2 regions of the Paenibacillus sp. J22P143 genome follow, and region 2 is predicted to be linked to the other one. Evidence: riboswitches for the same ligand, from Rfam matches in the RefSeq annotation. Region 2 holds a riboswitch; the other holds the start of a gene.
The links. Region 2 has a riboswitch for cyclic di-AMP ahead of AC58PQ_RS18930 (stalk domain-containing protein). Riboswitches for the same ligand answer to the same signal wherever they lie in the genome.

Region 1: linked by a shared signal. The riboswitch ahead of AC58PQ_RS24020 (C40 family peptidase) and the one ahead of AC58PQ_RS18930 (stalk domain-containing protein) in region 2 are both predicted to bind cyclic di-AMP.

What each region holds. Positions count from the first base shown of each region.
Region 1 covers NZ_JCAUAQ010000025.1:24,819-28,592, reverse strand. The annotation lists gene AC58PQ_RS24035 (YdeI/OmpD-associated family protein) at 1-223, shown strand, start outside; gene AC58PQ_RS24030 (DMT family transporter) at 279-599, opposite strand; guanidine-I (ykkC/yxkD leader) riboswitch at 689-791, opposite strand; gene AC58PQ_RS24025 (MSMEG_1061 family FMN-dependent PPOX-type flavoprotein) at 890-1,498, opposite strand; gene AC58PQ_RS24020 (C40 family peptidase) at 1,667-2,137, opposite strand; cyclic di-AMP (ydaO/yuaA leader) riboswitch at 2,141-2,279, opposite strand; gene AC58PQ_RS24015 (hypothetical protein) at 2,448-3,266, opposite strand; gene AC58PQ_RS24010 (M1 family metallopeptidase) at 3,351-3,774, opposite strand, start outside.
Region 2 covers NZ_JCAUAQ010000014.1:115,066-118,839, forward strand. The annotation lists gene AC58PQ_RS18915 (sensor histidine kinase) at 1-23, opposite strand, end outside; gene liaF (cell wall-active antibiotics response protein LiaF) at 48-710, opposite strand; gene AC58PQ_RS18925 (PspA/IM30 family protein) at 849-1,508, opposite strand; cyclic di-AMP (ydaO/yuaA leader) riboswitch at 1,665-1,816, shown strand; gene AC58PQ_RS18930 (stalk domain-containing protein) at 1,821-2,612, shown strand; gene AC58PQ_RS18935 (YjcZ family sporulation protein) at 2,769-2,873, shown strand; gene AC58PQ_RS18940 (molybdopterin molybdotransferase MoeA) at 3,200-3,774, opposite strand, start outside.

The DNA of each region.
Region 1 (3,774 bases), on a different contig from region 2:
CCCCGTCGAGGTGACGCTGGCTTTGGATCTCGCGCCTCGCACGGTTGAAGTACCAGCCGATTTTCAATCTGCATTGTCTGAAGTAGAAGGCGCTACCGGGCGGTTCGAAGCTCTCGCATTCTCTAAGCGCAAAGAATTCGTCCGACAAGTCGAGGACGCGAAAACACAAGAAACACGCCTCCGCCGGATTGCCAATGTGGTCACGCAGATGAGCGAGGTCTAATCGCAGTACGCATTTCATTTGTACCCAAGCAGTTCGACCTCTAAGCACAGTTGTCCTAGTGCCCAGACGTAAATTTCAGCCCAAGCACACCCACCAAGATCAGGACCATAAATAGGATGCGGAGCAGGCTGATCGGTTCATCGAGAAATAGCGTGCCAATGATAATGGCACCGACAGCACCGATTCCGGTCCAAGCGGCATAGGCGGTTCCGATGGGAAGAGTTTTCGTAGCCGCCGCTAAGAAATAAAAGCTAACGATCATTCCGAGTATTGTAACCACAGTGGGGACAAGCCGTGTAAATCCGTTGGAAAATTTCAATGAGATGGCCCACACCACCTCAAAAACACCTGCAATAACCAGGTATAACCATGCCATAAGTTCTCACTCCTTTAGGTTTGCGATCGATGTTGTTAGTGTCACCAAAAAAACAGAGAAAAGCCCGAGAGTCTCGCATTGCTGCGTTAGACTCCCGGGCTTTTCTCCCTCCGTGACCACAGCGTATTCGCTGTGTGTTTTCCCTTGGACCAGCAGACGAAGACACGCCTCGGAACCCTAGAAAACGACATGCCGTTATTATAGGACGGCTCACATCCGATGTCAAGTTACACATTTTGGTTGTTTGAGCGTCTTCTTTTGGTTGATGTTCTACATCCCGAGATTCCTGCCTACGCCTCCAGCGCAATCCCGTTCAGTGCCAGATGCGCACGGAACATATCCATGCCGTCCGGCTGTTCCTGCTCGGGTACCCAAGTACCTGATTCCCAAATCCTCGACAGCTTGAGTGCGCGGCTGCAATGCACGAAGCATTCCTGCACTTCGACGCCAACAGCTGCGATCGGTGACTTGCCATTCAGCTGCATCGTCGCCAGCAATTCTTCATCCTTCGTCAAATAAGCGCGGCCATTGACACGGAGCACCATTTCGACACCAGGAATGATGAACAGGAGACCGACTTGCGGGTTGGTCAGCAGATTCTGCATCGAGTCTAGTCGGCGATTGCCGAGTCTTTCTGGGAAGATGAAACGGCGTTCATCTAAGACGCGAACGAATCCTGGGGCATCCCCGCGTGGGGACACATCGCTCGAGCCATTCGTATTCGACGTGGAGAAGAAGAATAAAGGCGATTTGGCAATGAAGGCACGTGCGTGCTCGTCAATCTGATTGATAACTTTATTTGTAACCGCGGGATGCGGCTCTCCGATATCCGCTCTAATCTCATCAATAGATTGAACAATACCGGGAAATGGGGGAAGTTTGCTAGCGTTAGTATCCATGCAGTCTGATCCTTCCTCGAATAAAAAACGTGTAGTTGTTAATTCCATACTTATGTTGCCCGAGCCCGATATATATCGTATACGCTGATGTCCTCGCTCAAATGAATAAAGCCCTGCAAGCCGCTCTTACGAGCAAAGCTTGCAGGGCTTTATTCTGTGCCGAGAACATTACTTGGATTCAGCAGTTAGTTGATTGTAGATATCATCCCACAGAACACGTCTGGCTGATACATATCGCTTCGCATAATAGGATTCGCTCAACTTATTCTTAACAACACCTTGATTGGTAGCGGAGTGAACGAATTCACCATCACCGAGGTACATCCCTACATGAGAGATACCGCTGCCATCCGTGTTGAAAAATACAAGATCGCCCTTACGAAGATCACTTTTGTCAACCCAGTAGCCTTCTTTGTTTTGTGATTTGGAGCTGTGTGGCATGTCGATGCCGAACTCGCCGAACAAGTAGGACGTGAAACCAGAGCAATCAAATCCTTTGGTTGTCGTTCCTGCCCATCTGTAAGGAGTTCCAACAAGCTCGTCTACCGCATTATCCATATCGGATGCTGCGAAAACGCTTCCTACACTAACACTCAAAAACAAAACAAGACTAAAAACAAGACCAACAACTTTCTTCAACTGCTTGTCTCCTTCCGGTGCCTACGAGGTTAGCTGGAGGGTTCGGTTGAAGGTTCCCTATGATCCCTGTCTTGCAAGATCAATTCACCCGGAGTGGTTCCCCCGTTTCCCCATAAACTGAGGAATTCGGCATGCAATATTTGGTTTTTTTGATGCTAGTCCTTTTAATTCGTCATAAAGAATGAAAATCCTCTTTTTAGTTTGGAAAATAGGCTGAAAATAAGCGAAATAGTTCGGAAATAAGACAAAAAAAAGCCCCTTTCTCAAGGAAAGGGGGTGAATGCCTGCCTATTCGCTGTTTTGCTGGCTATTAATCGGATATTTTGGCTGAAAGTAGCTGATATTGGGAAGAGATGCCCCAGATCTGGATGAAAATGTGAAATAGGGGGTACAGCTGATAAATAATTAGTGCTACCAGTCCTGCCCACAGGTAGGTGGCTGTGACCGTGACCCCTGCCAATAGTCCTGTGAATAGTAAAAGGGTGATGGCAAGTCCGATAATCGGCAGCGAATGTCGAAAGAAAGAGATAACAGTCGATAAGATACCAAGCTTAGCTGCGATCGCGAATTGCACGTACATAAAGAGAAGCTGCAGGAGAAAGCCGTACACCAATAAACTAGTTATCCAAGGCAGAAGATCGAGAAGTACCTGCTCATAAGAGGCGCTGTGTCCTAGAATGTATGTGGCCTTCGGAAAGATCCAGATTAATGGAAGCAGCGTAAAGGCGATCCGGATCAGATATACAAGCAAGAACGGAAGCATGAGCTGCTTCATCCCGCGAACAAAGCGATAGCCAGCGTTCTGGTGGGAGTGTGTAAGTGAGTAGAAGACACCGCCATTCAGGAGAGGCGTAAGCAGCATGCGAGCACATAGCAGCGCAGCAAGCCACCAGAGATACGAATAGCTGAGATCTGTTTTGATCAATTGAAACTGGCCTTCAGCTAAGAAAATTTGTAAAGCTTGTTTGGGCTGCTCAGCGCCTGGAAAACGATGCATGAGGGGGACAAGTATTCCCTGCACGAGCTTATACAGGAGAATACCCCAGCCCATCTGATACAGGAATAGAATGATCGTGGCAAAAGGCTGCGCCATAGCTGCCCTGAAGCCGGATTTGATATAGGTGGCCAACGAGGTCCCTCCTCAACATTTTCTTTAGAAAACTGGCTTCGTAAGCATACGCTCAGAGTTTGTCATAAGACGTAAGTCAAGTCCTTACCAGGCGACTGAGCCGAAGATGGCTTGCAGGAGCTGAATAATGCCGAGATTCCACCGAATTTGCCACTTTGTATTTAGTTGCGTTTGATAAAAGTTGTTGATGTGCTTATTTTCTAGGATGAGTGTGTACTTGGGATCGATCCGCACCCAGTCGACAGGGGACGCATGCGTTAAAGTGAAATCGATGCTGCTTTCCTTGCCATCCCATGTTTTATCCAGCGTTGTACCATCTGCAAAGTGGAACTGAATCGGCACTTCCGGGGAGTTGCCGCCATGCTTAACGATGCGAACTGTGCTTTCATAAGCTTCAGCGCCTTTAGGCCCCTGAGCTTTCACCTGCACACGCTCGACAGAATAATCCATCATCATGCTGCCATATACATACTGATCAAAGAAATCATCCCACTTCGTTTTGCTGACA
Region 2 (3,774 bases):
AATCGTCTTTTGTAGCCGTCCACTTGGTGATGTACCCCCTCCAGCCGTTACAATACTTTAACCTTGATATCTCCTACGATGAAAGAGAGCACGAGTTTCACCCGATGGTCGCAATGTTGATAATTCTCCGATTGCCACACCACTTTGTTCATCACACCTGCCTCACGTTGTTCGGCTACATGAAGCTGACCGAACATGACAGAAGCTGTAACGGAAACGCCGATATCATCGGGAACCTTTATATCAATATCTCCTACAACGCCCTGTAGGATGACTGTTGTTTCCTTTTGTTCTAGAATGGCCAACGAGAGATCAATATACGTTTCTCCCACCAAGTACCATGTCGAGGTATTTCGCAGAATCCAAGGCTCTCGGCCAAGGCGAACGCTATCGACGATCTTTTGCTTTTGTGTATACGAATCATCCTTATGAACTTGCTTGGATCGAATGAAGAATAAACCTAATGAAATCAACACTACCGCAATCGCAATTGTCAGATGGTCACCAAATAATATGACAGCACCGATCCCCATCAGCACATATCCCTTGCGCTCTTTGCGTGAACGAACCCGATGAATGCCGAGTAGAATAAGGATTACGGCCAGAATAGGAAAAAAGCCTATGGTATGATCCAGAAGCAAAAAAACACCGGCTCCAATCAGCACAAGCGCTGTATTCCGGCTGCGATTATTTTTCGTTTCCTCTCCCATCGATGCACCTCCTCTGGCTGGCTGCTGCTCCATATCTTCCGTTCATACGATTCCTAGCATACCATAAGAATGGACGACCTCCAAGATGCAAATCCTTATCCCGCAAGGCTTTGCTTTCGTGGAGGTCACTTTCCATGACTATTTTCTGTCGCGCGGTTCTCGCTCATCGCGAGCGCGCTGCTCCTGCTGCCACTCGTGCTGCAGCCTGCTGCGCAGCAACCGCAGTTCATGCTGAAGGTTGCCTCCGGCTTCCTTCAATGTCTCCTTCGACAGGCGGCCCGCTACGCGGAGCCCCTGCAGCGCTTCCCGGCCGAGCTCGCGGCCGGTGACCTCCAGCTCGCGCCATGTGTCGCGAGCCTCTTTGCCGTGCAGCCCGCCATGCGGCTGCACATTCTTGGCTGCGTGCCCCGCACGCAGCCCGCGCAGTTCCTCTGCGAGCGCCAGGCACAAGTCCTGGCTGCTCGCGTACTGCGCGCGGTAGTGCTCGCTAGCGGCTTCCTCGCGCAGCTTCTCTTGCAGCGCGAGTCGCGCGAGATCCTCTTCGCCAGCGCGCATCGCCAGCTCGGCTTGCTCGCCCCGCAGCTTCGCCATATCTTCTGCTCGCGCGATGTGACCGCGCAGCGCAATCGTTGCCTGAAGCGCCACTTCATAGCGCTCCTCAAGCTTGGCAATGGTGCCATCATCGTCATCAGTACCTGGTGTTGTTTTACCGATCGTCTCCTGCCAGACGGTTTCTGCCATTTTGCCAATACGGTCAAATATATTAGTAGGATCCATTTCCCGATTCTTATTGTTCATGTCAAATCGCCCCTCATCCTTCATCATACTCTTATCGTAGCTCAATTCCAGAAAGTCTAAAACCGACTATCGACTGTTTTTGAACCTAGACCTAAGTCTAGTATGTGGTCTACTCACCCATATATTGGTCGTTGTTCCAGCCTACCCGCGATGATAAACTATTTAAAGCCGAGTCTAGTACATAAATAAGGTACTGGTACGGGGGACGAATTACTTGGGGTGAATATTTGCTTCAGCTTGAAGCAGACTAGGGAGAACCTTCTTCCCGAACCCGTCAACTAACCTCGAAGGCTCATGAAGGAGGATTACCAATTGAATAAGCTTACTAAAGGGTTAACTAGCCTTGCTGTTTCACTAACGGTATTGGCAGGGGGCTTTCTTTCCCCATTTACGGCTCAAGCAGCTGAAATGGATGTGAAAGTGCAAGTCAATGATGACCTGATCCATTTCCCTGATGCACAGCCATTTCTGGATGGCGATCACTCCACGCAGGTTCCGCTGCGGTTCGTAACGGAGAAGCTTGGTTATACCGTGGATTGGCAAAAAGATGGAAATCAAATCAAGGTGACACTAACTAACGACAAAAATACGATTTCCTTGGTTTCCGGTCAAAAAGAAGCCAGCATTGATAATGCCCCCGTCACCTTGGACGCAGCATCGCAATACCAGAATGGGCGCGTATACGTGCCGCTTCGGTTCCTTTCCGCCGCTGCAGGAGTGCCTGTACAGTGGGATGCTAGCAGCAATCTAGCGATCTTAAATAAAGATGGCAAGGATCATGCACCGGATTATCAATTATTTGAATCCACAGCTTATTCGGCAGATCCTTCTGAAAATGGCGGCTATGGTGCCTTGGATTATTTGGGTAACCCACTTGCGATCGGCACCGTTGCTGTAGATCCATCCGTGATTCCACTTGGTACCAAACTTTATATTGAAGGTTATTCGTTTAGTGGGCTTCCTAAAGGCGGTATGTACGTGTTTGCGACGGATACTGGCAGTGCCATTAAAGGAAAGAGAATGGACATCTTTATCCCAGGCTCGAGGAAATCCTTACAAAGCTTTGGGATCCAGAAAATTAAAGTGTATCAAATTCCTAATTAGATGTTGAAGGAGTTGCCTTGAGAAACGCTCAAGTGCAGCTTTTTTCTTAGGTGAATGATCCGGTTTCATAAGGGCATTCGTCCAATCAATAGGTATCTCCCCTACATATGTTATATAGTGTTTAACCCACATTAATTCAAAACCGGAGGGGATACTATGTCAGCTGTAGTTGGTTGTGGAACGCCAGGATACGGAAGTTCTGCAGGCATTATTCTTGTTCTTTATGTACTGTTGGTAATCATTCTCGCTACATTCTATTAGGACCCCTTGAAATGGCCCCGCCTGCTGATGCTTCTAAATTGAAGCTTCAGCAGGCGGGCTTTTCATTTATAATCAATACCACTCGTGCCATTCGTCGTGTCAGCTCCTGAATTTCGCTGATATAGGCGATCTCGTCTGGCTACATATAGTCTCCGAATTTAAGCGCGTCTTCCGAGCTTATCGTCCTCAGCCACCGACATTAAGTCATGTTGCAAAAAAAAGACGCCACAGATGACCCTCCTGACAGACGGTTACACTTGTTAGCGCCAAACTTGTGGTGATATAGGTTATATAATTTCATGTATAAAAAATATAAGTTCAGTACGCTATCTCGTTGTATAAACCCTCACGCCATCACCACGCTGAAAGCCTTGCCCTCCTGCAGGCAGCCAAATCAAGCAATCTGCATCTTTGATCGACACCATGATACTCGACTTATCAATGCCAGCTGGTCTAACCCATACGGAACCTGCTTCGATTCGTGTTGTCCCCCGTATATAACGCGGATAGGCGGAGGGTTTATCATACGGAACATCCAGAAAAGCTGTAAACTCTTCCGCCACAGGACTCTGACTCCCCAACATCGCTTTAATAATCGGCTTAGCAAATAGCTCGAAGCCTACGAAGGATGCTCCAGGATTACCGGACAGTGCCATTAACAGCTTGCCCTTCCACAACGCAGCACTCGTCGGTGTACCTGGCCTCATCGCGACTTTATTAAATAACAGCTTGCCGTCGAAACGCCCAAATAGATCAACGAGGACATCGAAATCGCCAACGGAGACACCGCCAGAAGTCAGAATAAGATCGACATCAGACAGCACGGCCTCAAGTGCCGCTTCCACTTGCTGGGGATCATCAGAGAGTGCCGGCATGATCATCGCTGAACCCCCTGCTTCTT